DNA from 4 places in the Halobacillus sp. ABH2_015 genome. Region 2 is predicted to be linked to each of the others. Evidence: riboswitches for the same ligand, from Rfam matches in the RefSeq annotation. Region 2 holds a riboswitch; each other region holds the start of a gene.
The links. A riboswitch is a leader RNA that binds a small molecule or an ion and turns the genes downstream of it on or off. The one in region 2 is predicted to bind S-adenosylmethionine.

Region 1 (4,915 bases), 1.4 Mb from region 2:
ATGCTGCAGAAGAGTGCCTCCGACAGAATGGACGATCGCTTTCGGAAGCCCCGTCGTTCCGGATGTATATAAAATATACAGGGGATGGTTGAAGGCAACGGGTTGGAACACAGGCTCTTCGGCTTCATTGCGGCAAAGCTCGTCCCAGGATAGAGTCGGGATGCCTTCAATTGACGTTTCTCCTCCGAACGTGACGACCGCGGATAGTCCTTCCAGGTGCTTGGTCGTCTGTTTGATTTTATCTTCGATATCGAAGGGCTTCTGCTTATATTGATAGGAGAGTGCCGCGATCAATACTTTCGGTTTCACCTGACCAATGCGGTCGACGATTCCTTTTGTTCCGAAGTCCGGGGAGCAGGATGTCCAGGTGGCGCCTAGTGATGTCGTAGCAAGCAGAGCGACGAGTCCCTGGATATCGTTCGTCGTGATGCCGGCGACACAGTCACCTTCCTGGACACCCAATTGTTTGAACCCTTCCTGGGCTTTGGCCACGGATTGTTTCAGTTCCTGCAGCGTGATGCTTCGGGTGAGTCCTTCCTCATTCGCTTCATAAGCCGCGATCCGGTCAAGCGACCCGCGCAGCAGGTTTTCAGCGAAATTCAAGCGGGCGTCCGGAAACCATGCACTATCCGGCATCGAAGGACCGGGAACAAACACACGGTCTCCCTTTTCTCCGATGATCCCTGCGTAATCCCATACGGCCGACCAAAACTCGGAAAGGTGGGAAACGGACCAGCGGTGGAAACGTTCATAAGGGAAGAGCGCCTGGTTGGTATAGTTAGCAAAAGCTTTGATATGCGACTGTTCGATGCGTTCGTTTGATGGTTCCCACAGGTAAGGGGAACGCTGAGCTGTAATGGGTGTATTCATGGGACTTGTCTCCTTTCGAATTATGAATGGGGAACGTCGATCAACAGGGCCATCCCCTGGCCGCCACCGCCGCAAAGGGAAGCGATGCCTTTCCCTCCGCCGCGTCGTTTCAGTTCATGGGCAAGCGTCAGAACGAGCCGGAAGCCTGTCCCGCCTAAAGGGTGGCCGAGAGCGATCGCACCGCCGTTCACATTGACGCGGTCATAATCAATTCCGAGTTCCCGGCAGCTGGCAATCACGACACTGGCAAAGGCTTCATTGATTTCAAACAAATCGATATCGTCCGTGGTCAGCTGATGTTTGTCTAACAGCTTCTGAATGGCCTGTGATGGCTTCGTTTGTAAACTCGGATCCGGTCCGGCAATCTCTGACCAGTCGATGATTTCCGCCAGTGGCTGTTGGCCGAGGGCTTCCGCTTTTTCCTTCGTGGTAACGATCCCAACGCTCGCGCCGTCCGTCATTTGAGAGGCATTGCCTGCGGTGATCGTGCCTTCGCGTGAAAAGGCGGGAGAGAGATTTGATAATTTTTCGGCTGTCGTCCCTTTACGGATGCCTTCATCTTCTGCGAGTCGTTCAGTAAAAGGAGCGATTTCCGGCTCCAGCCAGCCATTTTCCTGAGCGTCCGCTGCCCGCTGCTGGGAAAGGGCGGCGTATTCATCTTGTTCCTCCCGGCTGATGTCGAAGGAGCGGTTTTTCTCATCGGTGAGAGCTCCCATCGATACATCGCTCAAGGCGCACCATAACCCGTCGTTCAGTAAGGTGTCCTTCAGCAGGCTGTGACCAAGTCCGGAGGAAGCTCGGACAGGAGCGGTATGAGGAGCATTCGTCATCGAGTCGAATCCGCCGACGATATACAGCTCCCCTTCCTTCAATTGCAGCCTCCGGGAGGCGTCGGTAACTGTAGCGATGCCTCCCAAACAGACATTGTTCAGTGTGATAGCGGGTGTAGCGATATCCACCCCCGCTTGATAAGCGGCCTGTCTCGCAGGATTTTGGCCTCCTCCCGCCTGAATCACCTGGGCGAGGAGCACGCCATCTGCTTTTTTCGCGGCTGGGTTTCTCTCTAATAGAGCGCTCAGCGCATGAGACCCAAGTTCTGCTGCGGATTTCTTTTTCAAAGCCCCTTTCCACTTACCGAAGGGGGTGCGGATGCCGTCTAGAAGTACTGTCGTCATTTATGGAACAACTCCTGTTTTTAAAATAGTAAGAGCCCTCTTCACAAAAATAAGAAGAGGGCTCTCGGCTCTTCTTATCTTCCAGGATTGTCTCCTGCAGGAATTAGCACCTTTTCAAGCTGTTGCTTGCTGGTTGCCGGGCGTCAACGGGCCAGTCCCTCTGCCTCTCTGGATAAGAAATCGGTATTCAATTGGAAACTATAAAACCTCTCTATCAAAGATAGAGAGGTTAGAGATTGTAAGCATCTCTTATCTTCCTGAGCATTCACTCAGTAGGATTTGGCACCTTGCTATCAATATAGCGGTTGCCGGGTTTCACAGGGCCAGTCCCTCCACCTCTCTGGATAAGATGTTCTTCCTTTATTTGGTTAAGTGCCATGTTAGCAGGGGAAAGGATAGGTGTCAATGGATTTGATAGAAAAGTTAGAAAATTCATTTTGTTCTGTGACTGGTGGTGAACGTGTGAACCGCTTTAACATTAGGGCTTGCCGATTCTTTCAATTATGCGGGGCACTTCACGAGAAAAATGAAGGCATCTATCAATTCGTCCATCATCCATTCTCCGATGGTTCCTGCGGCTACATAACGTTTCACTGATTAGATGATACCTTACAGGTAGAGCTGCTTTTAGATTTATGAGCAGAGATTTTAATAACTTTCGATATTCATAAATGGATAATGATTCAGCCTCTTTTGTCTTTATGAGATAATGGGTATGGTAATTACTGATACTATTCAATAAAGGAGTTTTACTATGCCGGAATATGTTGGTTACATCGGTACGTACACCAAACAGGAAAGTAAAGGCGTCTATCAGTTCACCCTGGATACAGACGCTAAGGAACTGAAAAATATTCAGCTGGCTGCAGAATTGCAGAACCCTACGTACGTCACCGTGAGTGATGATCAAAAGAATCTTTACGCGGTTTCCAAAGACGGGGAAAACGGCGGTGTCACGTCCTTTTCTATCAATGCAGAAACGGGAGAACTCACAAAATTAAACGCTCAGACAGCTGCGGGCTCTCCGCCGTGTCACGTGAGCGTGGATCATTTGAATAACAATGTTGTCACGGCTAACTATCATACAAAAGAAGTGGTCTCCTACCTGACCAATGAAGATGGATCGTTGAATCCTGCAGTTTCAATCGTGGAGCATGAAGGTACCGGCCCTCATGAGCGTCAGGAAAAGCCGCACATGCACTATGCAGGCTTTACCCCTGATGAAAAATACGTGATAGCGATTGACCTTGGCAGCGATCGTGTTATTACTTACGCCGTAGACAATGGCGAGTTGAGCCAGGTGCAGGTGTTCAACACGAAACCGGGTTCCGGTCCGCGTCACATTACTTTCCACCCGAACAAAAAGTATGCCTACGTGATGACGGAGCTCAGCTCAGAAGTGCTTGTCCTTCATTATGATGAAAAGGACGGCAGCTTCACCGAGCAGCAGGCCATTGCCGCAATCCCTAAGGACTTTGATGAAACCAATGATGGCAGTGCCATTCATATTTCTTCAGATGGACAGTTTGTTTATGCCGGCAACCGCGGGCATAATTCCATCGCTGTTTATGAAGTTAACCAGGATACAGGGAAACTTACTTTTGTAGAGTGGACCTCGACAGAAGGGAACTGGCCGCGTGATTTCGTGATGGATCCTTCCGAGGAGTTCCTGATTGCGACGAACCAGAAGTCCAATACGATGACGTTGTTCGAGCGGGACAAATCAACCGGCAGGCTGACGCTTGTTCAGTCCGATGTATTCGTACCCGAGCCGGTCTGCGTGAAGTTTATAAAGTAAATAGACAAATAGGAAGAAGAGGGCGTCCCATGGAGGGATGTCCTCTTCTTTTTTATGGAAAAAGGGACAGTCATACACCCCCGGCCGTTTGAGTATAGTTAATTACTCCCCATTATATGGAACTAAATCAGGGGAAGGGAGGAAGGTACATAGCAGGCGGGGAAACACCTTCAAGGGCGAGGGAGGTCGCTGGATGGAAGTATGTAAACACTGCGGTCATGAGATGGGCGGGGAAGAAACCTTTTGTACCGAATGTGGTGCACCCAAGGATGCTCCGCTGACCCGGTCGGGAGCAAAAGCGCCAAGACCACCGATACCGCGGAAAAAGAAAATCACGCTGATCTCGATAGGGGCGGTTTTTGTTGTGCTGCTGACCGCTCATTTGATTTTGTCATCGATGCTTGACCCGACGACGAAGATCCGGGCGATGGATCGTGCGGTCACGAATAATGATGCGGGAGCTTTTGTAAGTGAGTTGTCCCTGGATGAAAAAGCATGGCTGAATGAAAAGGAATACCTGCAGTATATGAAGGAAAATGATTGGGAGACCATCCGTGAACAGATGCTGGAAGCCGTCAGCGGACAACAGCGGTTCGATACCATCATCCGCGATGAATACGGCAGCCCGCTTTTGTCTGTCAAAAAAACAACCGTGATTCCTGGGATGTACAAGACGTATGAAATTGAAGCGGTTCCGACTGAGATCAGATTCTTAACGAACATGGATGATGCTTCCTTTACAGTCGGCAAAGAAAAAATCACCGTGGAGAATGCTGCCGAGGACGAAGTTAATGCCAAAGCCTACCCTGGTGTGTATAAAGTTGAGGGAGAGGCATCGAACGTATATGGGAAGTTCAAGGACACGTGGGAATACCAGGTGCTGGCGGAGGAATCGGATTACTATATGGAACTATATTTTGCAGGGACTACGTATGATGTCGATACCAACCAGCCGGAAGCGATTCTTTTTGTCAACGGAAAGAGTACGAAGAAGTCGCTGAATGAGCTGGGCGTCATCGGTCCTGTGCCGGACGGAAACAAGCTGGCCCTTCATGCGGAGTGGACAAACGAT
Region 2 (4,915 bases):
ATAAAACGGCTCTTTTCTACAATCGTATCGATTGTTCCCTTCACCATTTTCTGGCTGTTCGTCGTTCCATTCTGGATAAGGGCCATCGGCGTATCTGGAGACCGCCCATATTTTTTCAGCCGATCACAAATCTCCGGAAGTCTTTTGACACCCATGTAGATGCACAGCGTATCCATGCTCTTGACGACCCGCTCCCAGTACGCTTCTTCATCTGTTCCTTTCTTACTGACCCCGGATATGAAAGCGACCGACGAGCTGTAATCCCTGTGGGTGACCGGAATGCCGGCGTAGGCAGGGGCAGCCGTCCCGGATGTAATTCCTGGAACGATCTCAAAAGGAATGGACCTTTTTGCAAGAGCTTCTGCTTCTTCCCCTCCGCGGCCGAACACAAATGGATCTCCTCCTTTAAGGCGTGTGACCACTTTCCCTTGAAGGGCGTATTTGACAAGAAGATGATTGATGGTTGACTGGGACAGTGCGTGATGATCGGGCCTTTTCCCACAGAAGACGAGCTCTGCCCCTGCTTTCGTTTCCTCAAGAAGATCCTGATTGATGAGCCTGTCATACAGAACAACATCAGCCTTCTGGACAGCTTTAAGACCTTTCACGGTAATCAAATCAATGTCTCCAGGACCTGCACCTACGATATATACTTTGGTCACGTTATCCCTCCTTGTCGTTCAGCCACTTTTTATCAATAAGAAGTTGAAAAATCTGTTCCGCACAGGTTTGGATGGAATGCTGGTCAGACCGAACGACACATTCCGGATTCACCGGTGCCTCGTAAGGAGCATCCACCCCGGTAAAACCGGAGATTTCCCCAGCCCTTGCTTTTTTATACAGTCCTTTAGGATCCCGGCTTTCACATTCCTCCACAGGACAGTCGACAAAGACTTCCATGAATTCTTCCTCTTCCAAAAGGGATCGGACCCGGTCACGGTCCTCCCTGTATGGAGAAATAAAAGCCGTCAAAACGATGGAACCATTGTCTGTGAACAATTTGGATACTTCACCGATCCGACGGATGTTCTCTGTCCGGTCGGCTTCAGAAAAACCAAGATCCCGATTTAATCCATGACGAACGTTATCCCCGTCAAGCAGGTAGGTTTGGATGCCGTGCTCAAAAAGAAGGCGGTTCAAATGGTTGGCAATGCTGGATTTACCAGCCCCTGAGAGACCGGTGAACCAGAGCACACCACTGAAATGACCATTTTTACTCCGGTAATCCTTTTTTTGGACGGCAGCTTCATGCCATGTTAAATTCGTTGCCATTCCATTCACCCCTTTACATCCGCTGTCTGTTGTTTAAGCCCTTCAATCAGCACTTCCACGACCTCCGGACGGCTGAACGTTTTCGGTGGTTTCTGGCCGCTCCGAAGCAGCTCGCGCACTTTTGTTCCTGATAAAATTACGTGATGCTCCTTGCTGTGGGGGCAGGTTTTATGAGAAGCCATTGCTTCACAGGCTTTGCAGTAGAAGCTGTGCTCAAAAAAGACCGGGGTTATTTCCAGCTCTCCTTCTTCAAAGTGGCTGAAGATTTTTTGAGCGTCATATGTACCATAGTAATCGCCGACACCTGCATGATCCCTCCCGACTATGAAATGGGAGCAGCCGAAATTCTTCCGGACAATCGCATGGAAGATGGCTTCCCGCGGGCCTGCATAGCGCATGGCCGCATTAAAAACAGCCAGCGTCACCCGGTTTTCCGGATAATATTCATCCAAGAGTACCTCATAACTTCTCATGCGCACATCACTCGGGATATCGTCGCTTTTCGTTTCTCCTACGAGCGGATTCAGAAATAGTCCATCTACGCTTTCCAGGGCCGCTTTTTGGATATATTCATGAGCACGGTGAACAGGATTACGCGTTTGGAAACCGACAACCTTTTCCCATCCGGCCTGTTGGAATCGTTCTCTTGTCTCTTCGGGATCAAGGTAGTAATGGTCTGAATGCTCCCGCTCCGGACGATGGAATACGTCAATTCTGCCACCGACATAATAATCCGGGCGCTTGTAAAGTTTACTGACCCCCGGGTGAGCGTCTTCTGTCGTTAAGTAAACATTTGCAGCTTCTTTCTGTTTATCCGGCTTGTAAATGTCTTCGATTTCGATCACACCGTAGATTGCCCCATCTTTCACAAGAGCCGCTTGACCATGTAACGAACGGGCCTGCTCTTCAGAAACAGGCAGTGTGATCGGGAGACTCCAGGGAGTGCCGTCTTTCAAACGAAGATTTTCAACGACGTGATCATAATCTTCCCTTGTTAAAAATCCTTGAAGCGGACTGTATGCCCCATTAGCGATTAAATCGATATCACTCAACGCCATCGCATCAAGCTCGATCCTTTGTTCCGGAAGCGTATCCGGCTGTGCTGTAAAACGATTGATTAACTGCCCGCCATGCGGTTGAATAATGGACATCATTCATCTCTCCTTTATTGTTTCGTATCTCCCGCTGTGTGGAGTCCACACTCGGTTTTATCAAATCCCTGCCATCTTCCTGAACGGCCGTCATCCAGCGCTTTCGCTGTGCAGGGGATGCAGCCGACACTTGGATAGCTTTGGTCATGTAATTCATTGTAATCCAAGCTATTTAGTCGGATATAAGTCCATACGTCTTCCCATGTCCAGTGAATTAAGGGGCATACCTTGATGGACTGGAAGCGTTCGTCCTTGTTGACGAAGTTCGTATGACTCCGGCTTGCAGATTGTTCTCTTCTTAATCCCGACATCCAGGCCGCCGCTCCTGTCAGGGCTTCTTCCAGCGGTTTGATTTTTCTGATGGCACAGCATTGGTCGGGATTCCTTTTCCAAAGGGCCGGACCATATTCCTCTGCCTGTTCTTCCACTGTCAATTCCGGCTTTTTCATATGGATGTTCAAATCCGGATACCTCTTTTTCACTTTGTCTATCAAATCATAGGTTTCCTGGAAATGAAGTCCAGTGTCCAGAAAAACGACGTCGGCATCCGGCTGTGCCTTTGCAATGAAGTCAAGCAGTACGATCGCTTCAGCACCGAAGCTGCACGCATAAACGAGCTGTTTTCCATAATGCCCGTAAGCCCATTGAATCACACTCTCTGCCCCTTTGTGTCCATCATCAATATCCATATGAAGTAAAGGATCCCCGGTGAATGTTCCATATGTCGGTGCACTCGTATTCATAAGCTCCTCCTTTCTTATCTTCAACAAAAAAACCTTTCTTCTGATGGTAAGAAGAAAGGAGAGTCATTATACATGATTCAACCGTTCTTCTTATCCTTCCAAGTGTTGATCACCTGCTGGAATTGGCACAGCTTCTGTTCATGACGACAGATCCGTTGCCGAGGCTTCCAAGGGCCAGTCCCTCCACCTCTCTCGATAAGAAAAATGTTTCCAGATTTTGTTCAAAAGATTTGATTCAAATATTAGACCCGATTTAAAGATATGTCAACATGCATTTTAAATATTACTAGTTTTCTGTTTATTTTATTGTAAACCATTGACAAATCGTCATCCATGTTTTAGCTTTGAATATATTATTCATGTACTTAGGAATTCCGCTTTCAGCGCGGGCTACATAAATCCTTATAAAGAGCCGGGGGAGGAAACTGGTCTGATGATCCCGCAGCAACCTCACATTGGAAAAGGTGCTCATTCCAGCAGACGGTGGTCTGAAAGATAAGGAGAGGAAGCTTGACCTCTTCTGGATGAAGAGGTTTTTTTGTGCCTCTTCATGGTTAAAACCAAGTAATCTTATGTGTTTAATCAAAAGGAGAGGTACGATGAAGAAATTACTTATATTTTCACTGGTTGGATTCTTTGCTCAATTGATGGATGGAGCCCTCGGAATGGGATTTGGTTTAAGCTCCTCCACCATCCTCCTCGCCTATGGAATGGCTCCGGCGGTGGCCTCCGCCTCTATTCATTTGTCCCAGATTGCTACAACGGCAGCTTCCGGGTTTTCCCATTATAAATTCGGCAACGTGGATAAGCGTCTCGTTTTGACTCTTGCTCTCCCCGGAGGGATCAGTGCCTTTGCCGGGGCTGCTCTGCTCAGCTGGATTCCAGGTGAGCTGATCCGTCCGTACATTTCCGTTTTTTTACTAGGGCTTGGCGTTTATGTGGTCATCCGCTTTTTACTGATGAATCGAGTGAAGCCCTTGCATACAGAAAAAAGACCATTTCGACGGCGCTTCTTGTTTCCCTTAGGTTTTCTGGGCGGTTTTCTTGATGCCGTGGGCGGCGGGGGTTGGGGGCCGGTAAATACACCTGTTCTCTTATCCAGCAAAGGAATCCTTCCCAGAAAAGTCATCGGCACCGTAGATACAAGTGAATTCATCGTTACTTTATCTGCTACGGCCGGCTTCCTGATCTTCCTTGGGTGGGAAGAGCTGAGCTGGATGCTTGTGCTCGCCTTTGTGATCGGTGGCGTTATTGCAGCCCCCCTCGCTGCCTGGCTTGTGAAAAAACTCCCCCCTCTCGTGCTTGGGGTAGCGGCGGGTGGATTTATCATTTTGACGAACAGCCGGACCCTGCTCACCTATGCCACATGGAGTGAACAGACCTTAGTTATCATCTACAGCCTGCTTCTTGCCGGATATGCTGCTGCCGTTATCTTCTCAGTTCGAAAATATATTCAACGGCACCGGCACCCGCAGACGGAAACACGGTTAAAAAAAGCGCAGTTCTAATGGAGAACTGCGCTTTCAGCTTATAGAATGACAAGCTTAGAAAACAAACCGCCAAGGCGTTTGTCTAATGGTCGATCAATATCCTCTGTGAAACCATTTCTTTCATCTCCGCTCCTGCATTCAGACCATAGACCATTACAAAAGGCTGCCGGGAAAAATCCCGACAGCCTGCGAACGCTGTTCTAAATCCAGAAGCGCTGCATTTTATTCGATAGAGAAGATATAGCTGTAAATCGGCTGG
Region 3 (4,915 bases), 2.3 Mb from region 2:
AGATCGACTCGACAGCTCCAAGACTTACGGCATACACCGGAATTTCGACCGCTTTTGTGAATTGGCGGACCGCCTCCTCGTCACGGAGGCGGAACGATAGAACGGCTCCATACCCGTCGGATTGATACGTGTGGGTGGAATTCCCCGGATGACAGCGGAAGCCTGGGTAGTACACGTGCTCGACCAGAGGGTGACTGGATAAAGCTTCTGCGACTTTTGCCGCTGATTGAGATGATTGGGTGATTCGGCAGTGGAGTGTCTTCAGGCCGCGGAGCACGAGCCAGCAATCGTGTGCGCCCAGAATAGATCCGAAAGAATTCTGTAGAAAAGAAAGAGCCTCTGCGACATCTTCCCTGTTGGTCACAGCTAAGCCGGCAACGACATCACTGTGTCCGGCAATGAACTTCGTTGCACTATGGAGGACAAGATCGGCGCCAAGGTCGAGCGGACGCTGCAGGGCTGGTGTCATAAAGGTGTTATCGACAAAGGTGAGGCAGTTGTTCGCTTTGGCGAGTTTTGCCACTGCCCTTATATCAGTGATTTCAAGTGTTGGATTGGAAGGAGTTTCAATATATAACAGCTTCGTATTCGGCTTTATGGCTGTAGCCACTTCATGAAGATCGGTCATGTCAACAAAGGTGTGATCGATTCCAAAGCGGTGGAGAACATCGTGGATCATTCGGAAAGTCCCCCCGTATACGTCCTTGGTTATAACGATGTGATCCCCTTTGGATAAAAGCATGAACGCTGTGGAAATCGCTGCCATTCCGGAGGCGAAAGCAAAGCCTTTCGTGCCGTTTTCAAGGCCGGCGATCGTCTCTTCCAACGCTGTTCTTGTCGGGTTTCCCGACCGGCTGTAGTCGTAATCCCCCGGTGTGTCAAAATCCTGTTGGTGAAAGGTTGAGGCCTGTTGGATCGGGACACTCACCGCTCCGGTCTGCGGATCGAACTTCTGGTCGTTGTGAAGCAGGCGGGTCTGCAGGGAATGGGTATTCATTGGACGGATTCCTCCTTAGGTAATTGACTCAAAGTAGATTGAAGATCTCTCAAAAGATCATCGATGTGCTCCACGCCTACGGAAAAACGGAGCAGTTTATTGCACACGCCGTAGCGGACGCGTTCTTCTTCAGGGATATCGGCGTGGGTCTGGGTGGCGGGGTAGGTGATGAAGCTTTCCACACCTCCGAGACTTTCCGCGAAACTGATTAAATTCAATCCTCTTAGAAAAGGATCGATCCAGGCTTCTTCCTTTAGTCGGAAGGACACCATGCCGCCTTTTCCTGGGTAGAAAATATCACTCACACATGGATGATCCTCCAAGAATTGAACGACGGCTTTCGCGTTGCCTTCATGCTGCCTCATTCGTAGAGGCAGGGTTTTCATGCCGCGCATGACGAGCCAGGAGTCAAACGGCGACAGGACAGCTCCGGATGTATTTTGATGAAAAGCGAGCTTTTCGCTGATGTCTGCGCCTTTACTGACAAGCAGTCCGGCCAGAACATCGTTATGTCCGGCCAGGTATTTCGTCGCGCTGTGAATGACGACGTCCGCTCCTTCCTTCAGCGGCTGCTGGAGAACTGGTGTATAAAGGGTGTTGTCGACTATCAGCAGGAGGTCTTGTTTTTCTGCTAGTCCGGCCATCTGCCTGATGTCGGTTTGGTGCATGAGCGGATTTGTCGGAGTTTCAATGTAAACGGCTTTCGTACGTTCGGTCACATAAGAAGGCAGGTCATTCAGCTTTTCGTTTTCCAGGTAGGTAAACTGCAGACGGTAACGCTCCTTCATATGTTCAAATAAGCGGTAGGTCCCTCCATATAAATCTTCGGATACGAGAATTTCATCTCCTTCGCGGAAAAGAGAGAGGACGGTCTGGATGGCGGACATTCCGGAACTGAAGGCAAAACCTGCATCACCTTCTTCGATATCGGCGATGGAGGCTTCCAGGATTTTTCTTGTCGGGTTGCCCGTCCGCGTATAATCAAACCCTGTAGATTCCCCGAGCCCTGGGTGCCGGTAAGGGGTGGAAAAGTAAACCGGTGGGTTGATCGCTCCATACGGTTCGTTCCGCTGGTTTCCTGTCTGGACGAATTTTGTTTCCGTGTGACACATAAAAATACTCCTTTCGTTTATGAACCGATCAAGAGAGGAAGCAGTGTGAAAACAAAAAGGACGCCTTCTCTAAGAAGAAGGCGTCCTGGATATCCAAGGCTTCTTCTTATCTTTCAAGTTGATCAACAACTTGCTGGAGTTAGCACCCTTCTGGTCGATACCAGGGGTTGCTGAGGCTTCACAGGGCCAGTCCCTCTGCCTCTCTTGATAAGAATATAATTGTAAGTTCATGTAAATGTTGATGACTACTCTACACTACTCAGAAAGTTTTGACAATATGCATGCGGAAGATTTTCCAATTTTTAATCGGAACGTCCTGATTTTATCCGTATTCCTTTTGGTGGGCCCGTTTTTTCTCAAGGTATTCTTCATCTTCGCGGACTTTGATCCATTTCTCTTCGAAAATCCGGGCTGATTCTGCTTTTTCCTCATCTATATCCCGGTCATTGATATCTCCATCGTCATCGTATTTTTTTCCGCCTTTATAATTGGCGTACCGTCGCGAGCGTGTATACCCCATCTGGAGGAATTTACGGGCCATATCCATGCCGACAAAATCATCGTTTTTCTTATACTCTTCGAACATGGCGTAGATTTTTTCTGACGACTCTTTTGCGATCTCAGGTGTTTTGAAGCGCCAGTGCTGCAGAATTTCACTTTTGTAGGGCTCGACGAGAAGCACCCCCTGTTCTCCGCGCCCGACGCGGTATTTTCCGGGTTCTTCTCTGAAATCAATGGAATCAAAATCCAGATCGTAATCAAAAGGCATGGTCCTTCGTCCTTTCTGTATTTTCTATGCCGAACATATTTAATTTCAGGTCCCTGGACATTTTTTTGATCAAAGCGCCGCCGGCTGTACTGTTTCCCTTTTCATCAATGGCAGGGCCGACGACACCGATGCCCATTCTTCCAGGAACCGTACCGATGATGCTCCCGGATACTCCGCTTTTACACGGGAATCCAGCTTCGACTGCGTAGTGACCGGAGGAGTTGTACATCCCGGAGGTCATCATGATGGCTTTTACGGTTCTTAGGTGGTGGGCAGGAATCAAGCTTTCTTCCGTATCTGGATCGAGACCGCCTTTAGCAAGGAACAAGCCGACCCGGGCAAAGTCATGACAGCACATCATGACTGAATTCATACGATAGTATAAATCCAGCGCTTCTTCCACATCGGTCACAAGGGTTCCTGTGCTGTGCATAAAGTAGGCGAGGGAACGGTTGCGCGAGCCGTTCGCCTTTTCTGCTTCGTACATCTCACCGCTCATTTCTAGATGATCGTTGCTGGTGATTTTCTTTAAGAAATTCATGTAGCGGTCGAACCGGTTTTCCACGCTCTGTCCTTTAATAAGGGAAGCTGTAGCGATGGCGCCCGCGTTAATCATCGGATTGAAAGGCTTGCTTGTGTCATAGGATTCCAGCTGGCTGATGGAATTGAAGAAATCTCCCATCGGCTCCATTCCTACAGTTTGAAAAACACGGTCCTTTCCGAAGTCCTGGAGAGCAAGCATCAAGCTGATGACTTTTGAGGTACTCTGCATCGGAATGTATTTATCATGATCCCCGGCGCTGTAACTCGAGCCGTCTGTCGTGATGATGCTGACGCCGAGGTAGTCTTTATTTGCCTCCCCGTAATCAGGAAGGTTCATATTCACCTTTCCTTGAGAAGCATAGGGACGGCTGTCTTCAATGGCTTCTTCCAAATAGGAGTTCGATAGTTCTGTCATAGCGTTTCTCCTTTTTTGTAGTTCAGTACCCTTTTACAGAAAGTGGGTAAACAAAAAAGAGCAGCCATCCCCGCAGGGAAGTGGCTGCATGTGCTTACTGCTGCTTTAAGTAGCGCCGGTCTTTCAGGAACAACCTCCAGAATAAATAGAAGGCTGGAATCAAAATTCCGAACCCGACGGCGTAAACGATCAGCATCGGATAGAAGGTGGACGCGTTGGTGAACCCATCGCTGACTGTTAAATCCGGGTAAATCAAGTACGGCAGGTGGGCGGATCCGTAGGCATAAATAGCGAATCCGTACTGCAGCACGATCATGATGACGGCAGGTCGGGCCCGTCCCTTTCTTCCGTCCGGTTTTTTCAAAAACAAAAGAACATAGCCGATCAGGAAAAACAATAAGGAAAGACCGAAGATGAGCCAGTTCTGCTCAATATTATCAACGATCCAACCAGCTTCTTCAGGAAACGTTCCAATGGTCAGCATAGCGACGGCGATGCTGACAGGTCCGAGCCAAAGAGCATGTTTCCGGAAGGTATCATACGCGTCCCAATCTTCGGCTTCCTTGGCATAATCCATTAAGAAGACGGAAGAAATGAACAGTTCTGTCGAAAGGCCGAACAATACGTGCATGTACAGCGTCGGATGGGTCAGAAGATCTCCGTATTCCAACCGTGGATAATCATCTTCGAAACTGATGAACCCACCGAGGGTGATCGGGAGAATACTAACGAGCAGGGCAGGAATGATCAGCCCTGTGACCCCGGAGGTGACACGAAGGAGTCCGACAAATTTCCCAGCATAGTGCTGGAACACCATAAAGGTGGTGCGGATCGTCAGGAGCAGCAGTCCGAGCGCGACAGGAACAAGCAGGACACTGCTCAGAAGCGTCGTTGCATAAGGGAAAAACGTGACCACAGATACGACGAAGATGACGAGGAATACATTGGTGACCTCCCACGTCGGAGATAAAAAGCGGTTCGCAATCTGGGAGGCGCTTTTCTCTTCACTTTTTCCATAAATCATCCCCCAGAACCCTGCTCCAAAATCAAGAGAGCCAAGCATTGCGTAAATGAACAGC
Region 4 (4,915 bases), 1.0 Mb from region 2:
TCTTTGCTTTGAGCAGCGATGACGTTCACATAAGGGGAGTTTGTCCCTTCAAGGATGATCGCATCATCTTTTGGTACAAGGTCCGCTTCAATCGCGTAGTTCGTGTTAATCGCTACAAGGACTTCTTCCTCTTTGTTGTACACTTCAGGAAGGCCGGCTGCGTCCACGCCGGTATCAAACTGAAGGTTTTTAGGGTTCTCGACAATATCATTGACCGTGGCATCCACTTTTTCTACACTCTCATCCAGTTTGATCAACCCTTCTTTTTCAAGAAGTGTCAATACACGGCCGTGGGTGGATACAGAACGGCTCATGACGAACTCGGTACCTTCTTCTACGTCTTCAAGGTTGTCATACTTTTGGGAGTACACACCGATCGGCTCAATGTGAATCCCGCCGAGATTGGCAAAATCGTAATCATCATTATCCTGCTCTTGAAGTTCCATATAAGGAATCGTCTGGAAATAGTTTGCATCAATACGTCCTTCGGCCAAATCCTGGTTTGGAAGGATGTAATCCTGGTATTCCTCGATATTTAACGTGATCCCTTCTTCTTCAAGAAGCGGCTTTGCTTCTTCAAGAACTTCAGCGTGAGGAACACTTGTTGCTCCTACTGTAATTTCCGTATTTCCTTCACCGCTGGAGGAATCTTCCTCAGAAGAACCGCAGGCGGCAAGAACAAGAACGAATAACAGCGCAACCGCTGTTGTCCAGATTTTTTTCATGAATAATCTCTCCCTTTTGTTTTTTATCTTTTGTCCAATTTACGGGAAGCATAATCACCGATGAATTGGAAAATAAACACAATAATAATGATAAGCACCGTGCAAATGAAGACCACATCAAAATTACTACGCTGGAAACCGTAGAAATAAGCAAAGTCTCCAAGACCACCGGCACCAATCGCACCCGCCACGGCGGTATAACCAATCAGTGCAATGGCGGTCACCGTAATTCCTGAAATAAGGGCAGGCATGGATTCAGGCAGCAGGACTTTGAAGATGATCGTTGATGATTTAGCCCCCATCGCCTTCGCTGCCTCTACGACACCTTTTTCCACTTCCTTCAATGCAATCTCAACAAGTCTCGCGTAAAACGGAGCTCCTCCGATAATTAACGCCGGAAGGGCTGCGTTCGGACCGCGGATCGTTCCAATCAAGAAGTCTGTAAACGGGAACAGAAGCAGGATCAATATAATAAAAGGAATGGCACGGAAAATGTTTACGACAGAAGCTGTCACTGCATTGACCACTTTGTTCTGCCAGAGCCCTCCCGGACCAGATAAATAAAGCAGCAGGCCGAGCAGAATCCCGAGGATAAATGTGCCGGCTACGGAAATCAGAGTCATATACAACGTTTCATTTGTTGCTGTAATCATGTCTTCCATGCGTACGTTTGGCAGTAATCCATTAAGCATCCGGGTTCACCTCCACTTCCACAGAAGTCGAGCGTATATATTCGATTGCCCGGGCTGCTTCCTCATCGTCTCCTTCAAACTGAACAAACATCGTTCCGTAAGCTCCTTTTTGCGTCTGCGTGATCTTCCCGTGAAGAATATTCACATCCAGGACGAACTTCCTGGAGACCTCACTGATCAGCGCTTGGTTGGTACTCTCTCCTACAAAATGCAGCCGGACAATTTTTCCGGACTGGTACTTATCTTTGATCAATTTCAGAGAGTGCTCTTTTTCCTGATCACCCATCACCTGATCGACGAATTTCTTCGTCACTGGCTGATCTGGATGAAGAAATACGTCCAGAACATCTCCCTTTTCAACGATTTTCCCCTGCTCCATGACTGCCACCTGATGACAGATCTTACGAATGACATGCATTTCGTGAGTAATCAAAACTATGGTCAGTCCGAGTTTTTCATTGATGTCTACAAGAAGATCCAATATGGAGTCTGTCGTTTCCGGATCCAGAGCGGATGTCGCTTCATCACAAAGGAGGACTTTCGGGTTGTTGGCCAGCGCCCTGGCAATTCCTACACGCTGTTTCTGTCCACCACTCAACTGGGATGGGTAGGAGTTTCCTCTGCCGGATAAACCGACCAGATCGATCAGTTCGTTCACTCTTTTGCTCCGTTCTTCCTTTGGTACACCGGCAATTTCCAACGGAAAAGCGATGTTATCATAAACCGTTCTGGACCAAAGCAGGTTGAAGTGCTGAAAAATCATTCCGATATCCTGGCGGGCGATACGCAGTTTATTCTTACTGAGGCCCGTTAAATCCTGATCACCGACGTGGATGCTGCCCTCTGTTGGATCCTCCAGTCGGTTCAACAGCCGGATAAAAGTACTTTTACCCGCTCCACTATAACCAATGACACCGTAGATTTCCCCTTTATTTATTGTAAGGCTTAAGCCATCAACAGCTTTCACTTCCCGATCCTTCGTTTGAAAAACTTTAGAAAGATCCTTGATTGTAATCATGATGTGTTCCCTCCCATTCAAAAAACGCCATTCTGTTCGAGAACAGAATGGCGTTTCAATAACAATGTATCTTCTGTTCTCTCATCTGTCAGAGCTGTTATGCTCTGCAGGATTTGGCACCTTGACAGGTCGGTTACACCTGCTGGTTGCCGGGCATCGTAGGGCCAGTCCCTCCGCCACTCTGGATAAGAGATTTTAGCTTATTAAATTATTACTGCTTTAATTCATTTCATAACTACAAAGTGGATTTTAGCACTCTGCCACCAGCGTGTCAACATAAATGAGCTACTTTTCAGAAAAGAAGAACATCTGGATATGCAAAAAAGTCTCTCCTAAAATAGAAGAGACTTTAGTGGATCTCATCTATCAAAGCTTTACGCTCCGCAGGATTTAGCACCGTGCTTTTGCCGGTTGCCGGGTTTCAAAGGGCCAGTCCCTCCACCACTCTGGATAAGTTATGATGTCGCTGTGAAATTATATGTTATGTTAGCATGGAGTCTATACGGACGTCAAAGATAATAATCAGGTATATTTTTACAGTAAGGAGATGAAATCATGAAGGAACGTGCTCCTCAATTTGAGCTTTCTTATATAAATCAGCCCTCCACCTATCGTCTGAGCGACCATTTCGGAAAGGTGATCGTCCTGACTTTCTGGGCATCCTGGTGTCCTGACTGCGGGAGAGACTTACCTAAAAAAGAGCAGCTCTTTGAAACGATGGACAAAGAAAAAGTGGAGCTGGTTACGATTAACGTTCCCGGTCGTGAACGCAGCCCTGATGCCGGAAAGGAATATGCTGAAAAATTTCTTAACCAGCCTACCTTGATTGATGATTGGCGAAGCTTATACGATACGTTCGGCTGCAAGGGCGTCCCTTCCACTATTATCATAGATCAGGAAGGCAGGGTCCACGAATCGTTCGGTGATAAAGCTTCCTTTCTCGATATCGTCCAGTCCCTGGGGGAAATTGTTTAATCATCAAAACAGCGGAAGGCCTACCACCCGCTTATCACTGGTCATACGGCCGATGAATAAAACCCGCCCTGCCTATGCAGGACGGGTTTTTTACCGTTTTTATCTTGTCATTTCCCGGGGAATAAAGGCGGGTTATAGATAGGGAATGATCTTTTCATACATGTGTGGGACGGATTGAAAAGCATAGACCTTTTCAAGAACTTCTCCTTTATGGGTAATCAAGAGGCATGGAACACTTTCCACTCGATATTGTTCCATCAATGCAGGATGCAGAGAGGCGTTCATTTCCGAGAATAGTGTTTTTTTATACATCTCTTCCAAAGTTATCAGCATCTTGCGGGCAAGGTGGCACGTCCCGCAAAAAGGGCTGTGAATAAATGTCATCGTTTTTTCATCCGAGGACAGCACCCAGGCTGCCTCATTTTGTATTAAATTCTGCAAAGCTTCCTCCTAAATTAAATACATCGACTTCACGCTGAAATGACGGCTTAACAGGGCACGGGCGAGTTCCGGCTCGGGAGTAGCCGCCACTTCTCTAAAGGCTTTATCAATATAAATATGCTCTGCGTGCGGAAGTTCCTCTGTCAGCATCTTCCGTAGTTTAAAACCGGAATCATCTTCATCCACAAGGATATAGACCGATCGTTCATCCAGGTTATGTTCAAAGATCATTTCTTCCATTCGCTCAATACCGAGCGTCCCATGGGTACAGATGATTTCGATTTTCTCATCCAGTACTTTGTTCAATTTCTTCTTATCTGTAATCCCTTCAACAATCAAAATCCGTTCTCCATCCATCTTCATCACCTACTATATAGAAACAGACCATGCCATATGGCATGGTCTGAACATGATTAAGATCAAGCACGATCATGTCAGACAAGGAATCATCAGTCCTGCCTGTACAACGGGCTTACTTGTTTTGATTAATCTTCATCAATCATCGCTTCATATTCTTCAGAAGACATCAGCTGCTCAACTTCTGAAGAATCGCTTGGTTCAACAACAACCATCCAGGCTTTATCATAAGGAGACTCATTCACAAACTCAGGGCTGTCTTCCAAATCTTCATTCACTTCTACAACTTTACCGCTGATCGGTGCATATAATTCGGAAACGGTTTTTACAGATTCCACACTTCCGAAAGGCTCGTCTGTTTTTAGTTCTTCTCCCACTTCAGGAAGCTCAACAAAAACGATGTCGCCAAGTTCAGATTGAGCAAAATCCGTGATTCCGACTCTGACTTTTTCTCCTTCTTCTTTCACCCATTCGTGTTCCTGAGAATAACGTAGATCTTTTGGTAAGCTCATATTCGATTACCTCCACAGTTCTTGTTTTTGTTTAATGACAGTTATAAACATAAAAGCCTTCTGCTTTTATTTCCAATGTTCTGCTCATCGGCCCCAGACGTTTTCAAATTCATCGGCTTTGAAACCAACAGTGACATTTGTTCCATCAGTGACGATGGGCCGTTTGATGAGCATCCCGTCTGAAGCGAGCAGGCG

Region 1: it holds a riboswitch for S-adenosylmethionine, as region 2 does, so the genes downstream of both, ACXAD6_RS15360 (acetyl-CoA C-acyltransferase) here and ACXAD6_RS08205 (phosphoadenylyl-sulfate reductase) in region 2, are expected to answer to the same signal.
Region 3: it holds a riboswitch for S-adenosylmethionine, as region 2 does, so the genes downstream of both, ACXAD6_RS19720 (methionine biosynthesis PLP-dependent protein) here and ACXAD6_RS08205 (phosphoadenylyl-sulfate reductase) in region 2, are expected to answer to the same signal.
Region 4: it holds a riboswitch for S-adenosylmethionine, as region 2 does, so the genes downstream of both, ACXAD6_RS13615 (methionine ABC transporter ATP-binding protein) here and ACXAD6_RS08205 (phosphoadenylyl-sulfate reductase) in region 2, are expected to answer to the same signal.

Annotation. Positions count from the first base shown of each region.
Region 1 is NZ_JBSWUG010000002.1:2,927,268-2,932,182, reverse strand. It holds gene ACXAD6_RS15365 (acetoacetate--CoA ligase) at 1-870, opposite strand, end outside; gene ACXAD6_RS15360 (acetyl-CoA C-acyltransferase) at 891-2,045, opposite strand; SAM riboswitch class I at 2,117-2,224, opposite strand; SAM riboswitch class I at 2,292-2,396, opposite strand; gene ACXAD6_RS15355 (lactonase family protein) at 2,800-3,843, shown strand; gene ACXAD6_RS15350 (TcaA NTF2-like domain-containing protein) at 4,037-4,915, shown strand, end outside.
Region 2 is NZ_JBSWUG010000002.1:1,537,405-1,542,319, reverse strand. It holds gene cobA (uroporphyrinogen-III C-methyltransferase) at 1-662, opposite strand, end outside; gene cysC (adenylyl-sulfate kinase) at 664-1,272, opposite strand; gene sat (sulfate adenylyltransferase) at 1,278-2,423, opposite strand; gene ACXAD6_RS08205 (phosphoadenylyl-sulfate reductase) at 2,438-3,166, opposite strand; SAM riboswitch class I at 3,254-3,368, opposite strand; SAM riboswitch class I at 3,566-3,668, shown strand; gene ACXAD6_RS08200 (sulfite exporter TauE/SafE family protein) at 3,766-4,674, shown strand; gene ACXAD6_RS08195 (DAK2 domain-containing protein) at 4,879-4,915, opposite strand, start outside.
Region 3 is NZ_JBSWUG010000002.1:3,805,578-3,810,492, forward strand. It holds gene metC (cystathionine beta-lyase) at 1-997, opposite strand, end outside; gene ACXAD6_RS19720 (methionine biosynthesis PLP-dependent protein) at 994-2,109, opposite strand; SAM riboswitch class I at 2,213-2,323, opposite strand; gene ACXAD6_RS19725 (DUF4385 domain-containing protein) at 2,432-2,878, opposite strand; gene glsA (glutaminase A) at 2,868-3,836, opposite strand; gene ACXAD6_RS19735 (cytochrome d ubiquinol oxidase subunit II) at 3,931-4,915, opposite strand, start outside.
Region 4 is NZ_JBSWUG010000002.1:2,566,411-2,571,325, forward strand. It holds gene ACXAD6_RS13605 (MetQ/NlpA family ABC transporter substrate-binding protein) at 1-725, opposite strand, end outside; gene ACXAD6_RS13610 (methionine ABC transporter permease) at 749-1,417, opposite strand; gene ACXAD6_RS13615 (methionine ABC transporter ATP-binding protein) at 1,410-2,435, opposite strand; SAM riboswitch class I at 2,514-2,627, opposite strand; SAM riboswitch class I at 2,792-2,892, opposite strand; gene ACXAD6_RS13620 (TlpA family protein disulfide reductase) at 2,991-3,410, shown strand; gene ACXAD6_RS13625 (thioredoxin family protein) at 3,543-3,851, opposite strand; gene ACXAD6_RS13630 (toprim domain-containing protein) at 3,861-4,208, opposite strand; gene gcvH (glycine cleavage system protein GcvH) at 4,337-4,720, opposite strand; gene ACXAD6_RS13640 (arsenate reductase family protein) at 4,805-4,915, opposite strand, start outside.